One region of the Duganella caerulea genome, then DNA from elsewhere that is predicted to be linked to it. Evidence: predicted binding sites of a transcription regulator. Region 1 holds the regulator's gene; each other region holds the start of a gene.
The links. The regulator FliA, encoded in region 1, starts transcription of late flagellar genes. The targets are predictions, from matches to a motif close to CTAAAGTTTNNNNNNNNNNNGCCGNTA.
Positions count from the first base shown of each region.

Region 1 (3,273 bases):
GTTCGCGCTGGTCGGTCCTACCGGCGTCGGCAAGACCACCAGCACCGCCAAGCTGGCCGCCCGCTGCGTGATGCGCCACGGCCCGGACAAGCTGGCCCTGATCACCACCGACGCCTATCGTATCGGCGCCCACGAGCAGCTGCGCATCTACGGCAAGATCCTCGGCGTGATGGTGCACTCGGTGAAGGACGAGGCCGACCTGCGCATCGCCCTGAAGGAACTGAAGAACAAGCACACGGTCTTGATCGACACGGTTGGCGTCAGCCAGCGCGACCAGATGGTGACCGAGCAGGTATCGATGCTGCAAGGCGCCGGCTCCGACGTCAAGCGCCTGCTGTGTCTGAACGCCACGGCCACTCAGGAAACGCTGAACGAAGTGGTGCGCGCCTATCAAGGCAGCGGCCTGGCCGGCTGCATCATGACCAAGCTCGATGAAGCGGCCGCCATCGGCAACGTGCTGGACGTGGTGATCCGCCAGAAACTGAATCTGTTCTACGTGTCGAACGGCCAGCGCGTGCCGGAAGACCTGCACCTGGCCGATCCGGCCTACCTGATCGACCGCGCTTTCAAGTTGAAACGCGACGCCGTCAACACCCAATACCTGGACGCCGAACTGCCTCTGCTGATGAGCAACGGCGAACCAGCGATGCGCGAGGTGCACCTTGGCTAATTTCGATTTCGACCAGGCGGAGGGCCTGCGCCGCATGCTGGCGGGGCCGCAGCCCCGCATCGTCACCTTCCTGTCGGCCACGCCGCAGGACGACAAGGGCGCCATGCTGGTCAACCTGGGCGCCTCGCTGGCGCGCGCCGGCAACGACGTGCTGCTGGTCGACGCCTGCGCCAGCGCCCACGGCGTGGCCTCGCGCCTGGGCGTGGACGGCGGCGCCAGCCTGCTCAACGTGGCGCGCCAGGAGTGCGCGCTCAACCAGGTGATCCACCAGGTGCCGCAAGGGTTCTCTGTGGCGTCGATGACACGCGGCGTGCCGCGCAGCGGCCCGGACGAGACGCGCCGCCTGGCCAAGGCTTTCGACGTGCTGGCCAAGCAGACCGGCATCGTCATCGTCGACGGCGAGTTCGACGGCGTGGCCTTCCCGGTGCCGGTCATGGCCAGCTCGGAAATCGTGGTGCAGGTGTCGAATAGCGCTACCTCGATCAAGGCCGCGTACAGTATGATCAAGCGCCTGAACCAGGAACTGGGACGGCGGCCGTTCGGAATTGTGGTCACCGGGGCTTCCGAATCGGAAGCAAAGGTGGTATACGATAACATGGCACAGGCAGCCAGCCGTTACCTCGCGGTGAACCTCGTTTCGATGGGATCGGTGCCGGCGGATGAGTACCTGCAGCGCGCCGCACGCTTGGGGCGTGCGGTGGTCGATGCGTTTCCGCTGGCCGGGGCTTCGGTCGCGTTTCGTCAACTGGCGGGGCGCTTCGCGCTGGCGGGCTCGCCATCTTTCCGTTAAGGGAGCATGACAATTTTAGCGCTTAATCAATAATAAACAGGCTATGTACACGGTCAAAGGGAAAGCGGACAAGGATTCTTTGCTGACGGAGCATATGCCGTTGGTCAAGCGCCTGGCCCATCACATGAAGGCGAAACTGCCGCCCAGCGTCGAAGTCGACGATCTGGTGCAAGCCGGGATGATCGGCCTGCTCGACGCCATCAGCCGTTACGAGGAAACGCATGGCGCCCAGTTCGAAACCTACGCCGTGCTGCGCATCCGCGGCGCCATGCTCGACGAGCTGCGCAACAGCGACTGGCTGCCGCGCTCGATGCGCCAGAACATGCGCAAGATCGAGACCGCGATGAGCACGCTGCAGCAGCGCCTCGGCCATCCGCCGACCGAGTCGGAAGTGGCCAAGATGCTCAAGCTGTCGCTGGCCGACTATCAGGAAATGCTGTCCGACGGCGGCGGCCACCAGCTGGTGTACTACGAAGATTTTCACGACGACGACGGCAACGACAGCTTCCTCGACCGTTACTGCTCGGACGAGGAGAGCGATCCGCTGCGCTCGCTGCTGGACGGCGATTTCCGCCAGGCCGTGATCGACGCCATCGACGCGCTGCCGCCGCGCGAGAAAATCCTGATGGGGCTGTACTACGAAGAGGAGCTCAACTTGAAAGAAATCGGCGCCGTGATGGGCGTATCGGAATCGCGCGTATCGCAGCTGCATACGCAGGCCGTGGCGCGGTTGCGCGCCTCACTTCGGGAGCGGTCTTGGACTGGGCCAGTGTAGCCGGGGTGCTGCTGGCGCTGGCCGGCATCGTCGTCGGCCAGACGCTGGAGGGGGGAAGATTATCTTCGCTGCTGCAGCCGGCCGCGTTCGCGATCGTCGTCATCGGCACGTTTGGCGCGGTGATGCTGCAGACCCGCTTCAAGACTTTTCTGCGCGGCGTGCGCATGCTGCGGCTGGTGTTCGCGCCGCCGGCCGACACCCGCGCCGTGCTGGCGCGCGACATCAACGCCTGGAACCTGGCGGCGCGCCGCGACGGCCTGCTGTCGCTGGAGCGTTACATGCTGTCGTCCAAGGACCAGTTCAACACCAAGGGCCTGCGCCTGATCGTCGACGGCATCAATCCCGACAAGCTGCGCCAGATCCTCGACACCGAAATCACCGCCTACGAAACCGAGGAGCGCCAGGCGGTGCGCATCTGGGAATCGGCGGCCGGCTATTCGCCCACCATCGGCATCCTGGGCGCGGTGCTGGGCCTGATCCACGTGATGGAAAACCTCACCGATCCAAGCAAGCTGGGGTCGGGCATCGCGGTGGCCTTCGTGTCGACCATCTACGGTGTCGGCCTGGCCAACCTGTTGTTCTACCCGATCGCCAACAAGCTCAAGGCGATCGTCACGCAGGCCGTGCACCAGCAGGAGATCGCCGCCGCCGTGTTCTACGACATCGCCACCGGCGACCACACGCGCGTCATCGACGAGCGCATCGCCACGCTGCTGCGGGAACACTGACATGCAGAACCGCCGCGCGCGCAGGAAGTTCGACGACGAGCCGGAGAACCACGAGCGCTGGCTGATTTCCTACGCCGACTTCATCACGCTGCTGTTCGCCTTCTTCGTTGTCATGTATGCGATCTCGGTGGTCAATATCGGCCGCTACAAGGTGCTGTCGGTCGCGCTGGGGGACGCCTTCGGCGGCGCCGGCTCGGCCAAGCCGGTCAACACCGAGGTGCCCAATGTGCCCATCCCCAATCCCAACCTGCGGCGCCACGCCGAGCTGCTGCGCAAGGAAAAAACCCAGATGACCAAGCTGGCGCAGGAC
Region 1 covers NZ_BPWJ01000004.1:24,728-28,000, reverse strand. Annotated here, with positions in the region: gene flhF (flagellar biosynthesis GTPase FlhF) at 1-670, shown strand, start outside; gene ACUJB0_RS12945 (MinD/ParA family ATP-binding protein) at 663-1,460, shown strand; gene ACUJB0_RS12940 (RNA polymerase sigma factor FliA) at 1,504-2,235, shown strand; gene ACUJB0_RS12935 (flagellar motor protein) at 2,217-2,963, shown strand; gene motD (flagellar motor protein MotD) at 2,965-3,273, shown strand, end outside.

Region 2 (3,273 bases), on a different contig from region 1:
GTGATTTGTCGGCGGTTGCCCAAGCGATCAACGCTCAAGTGGGTACTACGGGTATCAGCGCATCGATCAAGGTCAACGCCACCACCAATGCCAAGGAAATCCAACTGACCAACTCGTCGGGCGCCGATATTCAGATTACCAATACCAACGGCGACGCAGCCACTGATTCGCTGAGCGGTGCGGTCTTGCGCGGTATCGACAAACCGGCCAATGGTTCGGTTGCTGCGGTCCGTGCTGCGGAATCGGCTTTCGCCGCCTCCGGCACCCAGGCTACGGTCGGCGGCCACCTGGACTTCTCGTCCGATTCGGGCTTTACCTTAGCGTCGAGCGGCCCAACCGACATCGTCGCCGCCTCGACCGGCTCCGACCTGCAATCGGTTGCCAAGATCGACGTCAGCTCCGTGGCCGGTGCCAATGCCGCACTGCTGAGCATCGACTCCGCGCTGAACCAGGTCAACAGCAACCGCGCTGCACTGGGTGCGATCCAGAACCGTTTCGCTTCGACCATCTCGAACCTGAACACGACGACGGAGAACTTGTCCGCTTCGCGTAGCCGGATTCAAGATACCGACTTCGCGTCGGAAACGGCCAACCTGACCCGCGGCCAGATCCTGCAACAAGCCGGTACCGCCATCCTGGCCCAGGCCAACTCGCTGCCGAACGGCGTGCTGTCCCTGCTGCGTGGCTAAAATCCGGGGAAGGATTGACCCGACAAGGTCACCCTGACTAGGTTCCCCGGCTGATTTATTCAGTCGGGGATTTTTCACAAAGGAAGCATCATGACTATCGATACCATCGGCTCGGCCACCCAGGCCCGCCCAGTAGACCGCCCGGCCACAGCCGCTGGCGGCGATGTCGCTGCGCAAGGCGCCGCGCGCGCACCTGCTACTGCCGTGGAAACGGCGGCTGCCGTCAAGGGCCCGGCCAACGTACCGACGCTGGAGCAGGTCAACCACGCCGTGTCGCAGCTGAACAAGTCGGCGCAGGCCAAGTCGCAAGGCCTGGAATTCTCGGTCGACAGCGACACCAAGCGCACCGTGGTCAAGGTGATCGACCAGACCACCAAGGAAGTGCTGCGCCAGATTCCCTCGCCCGAAGCGCTGGAAATCGCCAAATCGCTGGAGTCGAAGTCCAGCAACTCCGGTTTGCTGATCCAGCAAACCGCCTGAAGCGGCCGCGCTCGCGCGCGCCGCTTTTTCTCCATCCATGGCATCCTGACGCCGGGAGCGCCTGTCCAATTCCCGTCACATCCTCTCCACTGCCCGTTTTTTCAGCTTTGCCTGAACTGGCAGGTATTCTCCCCTCTCAAGTCCGGTTTGATTCTGCCGATATTGTCTTATATTATTGCTTTACTTAGGAGCGCATCGTGGGCATCTCTTCACCTGGCATCGGCTCGAACATCCCGGTCGACTCCATCGTCAGCAAGCTGATGGCGGTCGAGTCCGCGCCGCTGGCCGATTACGACAAGAAGTCGGCCAGCTATCTGTCGCAGGTGTCCGCGTTCGGCAATCTGTCCGGTGCGCTGGGCACCTTCCAGGGTGTGCTGGCGGGCCTGACCTCGGTGTCGAGCTTCCAGACACTGGTGAGCACGCCCAGCGACGCCACCGTGATGACCGCCACCGCGAGCGGCACCGCGCAGCCGGGTACGTATCGCGTCAACATCAACCAGCTCGCGCAGGCGCAGACGCTGGCCTCGGGCGGCTATAAATCCACGACCTCGGCGATCGGCCTGGGCGCCAAGACCACGATCAACTTCTCGCTCGGCACCGTCAGCGGCGGCAGCTTCGGCATCACCGGCACCCAGCTGGGCGCCAGCCTGTCGAGTGGCGGTCTCACGCCGGGCTCGCTCAGCATCAACAACACCGCGATCGCCACCGACGGCACGACCCGCAGCGCACGCCTGCTGGCCGATGCCATCAACGCCAAAAGCACGACCACGGGCGTCTCCGCCAAGGCCGCGCCCACTGTCACCAATGCCGCGCTGTTCGGCGCCGCCGGCGCCTCGACCTTCGGCGATATCGATACCAGCGGCGGCGGCACTTATACGCTGACCGTCGGCGGCGTGGAAATCGCCGCCCAAGCGACCGGCGTCGCCGCCGGCGGCGCGGGCGGAGTCACAGCCGCCTCGATCGATGCCGCGCTGACCGGCAACACCGCCGTCACCCGCGCGCTGGCCGACGCCAACATCACCGTCAGCGGCACCGCCGCCGCCGGCACGCTGCAGTTCACCAACGCCGACGGCAGCAACATCGCCGTCGCCGAGGCCGTCACCGGCACCGTCACCGGCGGCATCGGCAACAGCGGCACAGCCAATATCGGTTCCAGCACCACGGCGGTCGGCTCGATTTCGCTGGTCTCGGCGGACGGCAGCCCGATCAGCGTCGGCGGCACCAACCCGGCCGGCGCCGGCTTGACGGCCGGTGTAGGCGGCGCCTACCTGGGTGCCAGCTTCAGCGCCGACTCGACCCGCACCAGCGGCAACATCGTCATCGACAGCAGCAACAATACCCTGCAGGGCATCCTGGCCGCGATCAACAAGGGCAATTTCGGTGTCACCGCCAGCATCGTCTCGGACGGCTCCACCGGCACCACCGCCACCCCCAATCACCTGATCCTGACCTCGACCGCCACCGGCGCCACCTCGACCATGAAGATCACCCTGGCCGGGTCCGGTGGCAATCCGCCGGACCCTGATCTGGTATCGCTGCTGGGCTACGATCCGGGCGGCGTGCAGAACCTGAGCCAGAAATCCGCAGCGGCCGACACGCTGGCCACGGTGAACGGCATTGCCGTCACCAGCTCCAGCACCAGCATCGGCGGCGCGATCGCCGGCGTCAGTATCAACGCGCTCAAGGTCGGCAGCTCGACGCTGTCGGTAAGCAAGGACAGCGGTTCGCTCACGACTGCGGTCGGAGGCTTTGTCAAGGCGTACAACGACTTGACAGACCAGATCAAGCAGCTGGGCGGTTACAATCCCGACACCAAGACCGGCGGCCCGCTGCTGGGCGATCCGACGCTGCGCAATCTGCAAGCCTCGATCCGGCGTCAGCTCGGCTCCTCGATCACCGGGCTGCAAGGCAGCAGCCTGACCAATCTGTCACAGATCGGCATCTCGTTCCAGAAAGACGGCACGCTGACACTGGACAATTCCAAACTGCAAAAGGCCATCACCAGCAACTTCAACGATATCGCCGGCCTGTTCGCGGCGGTTGGCCACGGCAGCGATCCCGATGTCAAGTTCACCAGCTCCGGCACCAACACCAAGGCCGGCGA
Region 2 covers NZ_BPWJ01000019.1:2,178-5,450, reverse strand. Annotated here, with positions in the region: gene ACUJB0_RS30570 (flagellin N-terminal helical domain-containing protein) at 1-689, shown strand, start outside; gene ACUJB0_RS30565 (flagellar protein FlaG) at 780-1,169, shown strand; gene fliD (flagellar filament capping protein FliD) at 1,367-3,273, shown strand, end outside.
Region 2: fliD (flagellar filament capping protein FliD) is a predicted target of FliA. The motif match lies at 1,305-1,331, and genes of this name have one in related genera.

Region 3 (3,273 bases), on a different contig from region 1:
CGAGCTGCCGACCATCTTGCCGGCCTCTTCCTGGATTTTACCGCCGATGTCTTTCGCAGTACCCTTCACTTGGTCCTTGTTCATGATGCACTCCTTGGTGGGTGATGAAGCTACAGGACACGCGGCCTTGTGCCGCATGCGATGGCTCAACTATAGGCAGACGCCGGCTGGCGTTCCGTGCGCTTGCGCACCTAAGGCTGCAATCAATGCTTGCGCCAGACGCTGGCCAGCCAGGGCTGCTGGTCGCGTGGCAAGCCTTGCGGGCGGTAGTAATGTTGAATCGCAACGAACCCAGCCTCCAGCAGGTAGCGTTCCCAGGTTTCGTAGTCGTAGTAGCTGCCGTAGCGCGGGCCGTTCCAGCCTTCGCGGTTGTCGCCGCGCGGGTTGGAACTGAACAGCACACCGCCGGATTTCAGCGCGGCGTGCAGGTCGCGCAACACCTTCGGCAGCGCCGCGCTGGGCACGTGGAACAAGGAGGCGTTGGCGTAGATGCCATCGAAAAAACCAGCAGGCAGGTCAAGTTGGACGAAGTCCTGCCGCCACGTTTCGCAACCGCTGTAGGCGCGCGCCATCTCGACGAATCGCGACGAGCCGTCGACGCCGATCGCTTCGTGGCCCAGCTCCCTGAAGGTCTTCAAGTCACGGCCGGGGCCGCAGCCCAGGTCCAGCAGGCGGTATGGCGCGGGGCCTTGGATCGCGTCCAGCAAGGCGGCGATGTTTTGGCTGACATCGTGGTCGATGGTGCCGGCGAAAAACTGCTCGGCGGTACGCTCGTAATGCTGCAGCGTGGTTTGAGTGATCTGCTCGATAGTGTCGGGTTCCATGCCACCAGTATATACGGCGGGTTATGGCGGCGATCAGTGACTCGGAAAAGAGACGCTCGCCCCGCAAAATTGTTTCATACATTCGGGGAATCGCTATATAGTTAGCCTATAGCAACGCGCTAATTACCCAGGAGATAAATATGAAACTTGATGCCCTGTTCCAGAATCCAACTGCGTTGCCCACCGCGCCTAAAGTCGTGGAAGAGCTGATCAGCAGTTTCGACAAGGCCAGCGTCTCGACCGAAGAGATCGCGAAAAAACTGTCGACGGATCCGGTGCTGAGCGCCAAGCTGCTGCGCCTGGCCAACTCGGCCTACTACCACGTCTCGCGCAGCATCGGCACCGTGGAAGATGCGGTGCTGATGCTCGGCTTCGTCACCGTGCGCACGCTGGTCATCAGCTCCGGCCTGGTCAGCGGTTTCAAGACCGTGCCCGGCCTCGACCTCAAACAATTCTGGCGCTACAGCCTGCACACCGCGGTGTCGGCCAAATGGATTGCCAAGAAGACCAAGGAAAACACCGACCTCGCCTTCACCATCGGCATGATGCACGCCATCGGCCAGCTGGTGATCCACTCGGCGATGGCCGAGCAGGCGATGGCGCTCGACAAGGTGGCCGGTCCGCTGGACCCGCGCCGCCTGGACGCCGAGCAAGCTTCGTTCGGCTTCACCTTTGCCGACGTCGGCGCCGAGCTGGCCAAGCGCTGGAAGTTCCCGCTGACCTTCTCGGAAACCATCCTGGCCTTCCCCGAGCCGCACCACAACGGCGAGCTGAACCGCTTGGCCGCCGTGGTCTCGCTGGCCGCCTGGCGCGCCCGTGTCGAGCAGGCCCAACTGAGCGACGATGAAATCGAAGCCTGCTACCCGGCCGACCTGGCCGAGGAACTGGGCCTGGACGACAACGCCCTGATCGATGAAATGCCTTCGCCGGACGAATTGAGCGCCGGTTTGGAGGAGCTGGTCAAATAAGCCAGCTTGTCTAATTTGCATGAAAGAGCCCCGTGTGGCCGTGCGACGATCTTGAGCGTCGCATGCGCACACGGGGCTTTTTTCGACTTTTTTCAAATATTTTTTCAAAACACCCTAAAGTTCGCGTTTAAGGCGACGTTAATCAGGACATGCGGTAATCCGTTTTAACTAAACTAGGGTGAGAACATGACCTCCACCGAAGTCCTCTCGATGTACGAAAACATTGCCGGCCTGTCCAATCAAATGGCTGCCGCCGCGCGTCTGGGGGATTGGGACGGTCTGAGCCGCCTGGAAGCGCAATGCGCCACCGCCGCCCGCCCGGCCGATGCCGGCGTGCCCAGCCTGAGCGGCGCCCCGCGCCTGCGCAAGATCGACCTGCTCAAGCAAATCCTGGCCAACGACCGCGCCATCCGCGACGTCACCGAGCCATGGCTGAACAACGTGCCGGGCATGGCGCGTCAATAACAGCAACCGACATAAAAAAAGCGCCCGAGGGCGCTTTTTTACGTCTGCATGGCGATCAGCTCGTCAGCGCCACGCGCAGCGACAGCGCGATGCCCTGCGCCGCCTGGGTGATCTCGTCCAGCGACGGGAAGCTCGGTGCGATGCGGATATGGCTGTCCTTCGGATCGTTACCGTACGGGAAAGCCGCGCCGGCCGGCGTCAGCGTGATGCCGGCTTCCTTGGCCAGCGCCACGGTGCGCTTGGCCGAACCCGGCGGCGTCACCAGATCGATGAAATAGCCGCCCAGCGGACGCGTCCACGACACGCCCGGCACATCGGCCAGATAGCGCTCGAACTGCGCCAGCACCGCGTCGAACTTCGGCTTGAGCAGCAGGCGATGCTGTTCCATCAACGCTTCCACGGTCGGCAGGTCCTTCAGCAGCTGCACGTGGCGCAGCTGGTTGATCTTGTCCGGGCCGATGCTGCGGATGCCGGCGTGCTTGGTCCACCAGGCGATGTTGGCCGGCGAGGCCGCCAGCGCGGCGACGCCCGAACCAGCCCAGCTCACCTTGGACGACGACGCGAACACGATCGCGCGGTCCGGGTTGCCGGCCTGCGCGCACGCGTCCAGGATGTTGGCCACAGCCAGCTTCTGCTCGCCCAGGTGGTGGAAGCGGTAAGCGTCGTCCCACATCAGGCGGAAGTCCGGCGCCGCCGTCTTCATGGCCGCCAGGCGGGCCACCACCTCATCCGAGTACACCACGCCACCCGGATTGCTGTACTTCGGCACGCACCACATGCCCTTGATGCTGGCGTCCTCGGCCACCAGTTTCTCCACCAGGTCCATGTCCAGGCCGGAGTCGTTCATCGGAATGTTGATCATCTTGATGCCGCGCGCCTCGCAGATGGCGAAGTGGCGGTCGTAGCCCGGCACCGGGCACAGGAAGGTCACCGGCTCGCGCACCCACGGCGCATGGCCGGGCGTGCCGTTGAGCAGGCTGTAGATGATTACGTCATGCATCAGCGACAGGCTGGCG
Region 3 covers NZ_BPWJ01000003.1:750,363-753,635, reverse strand. Annotated here, with positions in the region: gene ACUJB0_RS12590 (CsbD family protein) at 1-84, opposite strand, end outside; gene ACUJB0_RS12585 (class I SAM-dependent methyltransferase) at 204-824, opposite strand; gene ACUJB0_RS12580 (HDOD domain-containing protein) at 965-1,792, shown strand; gene ACUJB0_RS12575 (flagellar protein FliT) at 1,979-2,257, shown strand; gene ACUJB0_RS12570 (aspartate aminotransferase type Ic) at 2,313-3,273, opposite strand, start outside.
Region 3: ACUJB0_RS12575 (flagellar protein FliT) is a predicted target of FliA. The motif match lies at 1,907-1,933, and genes of this name have one in related genera.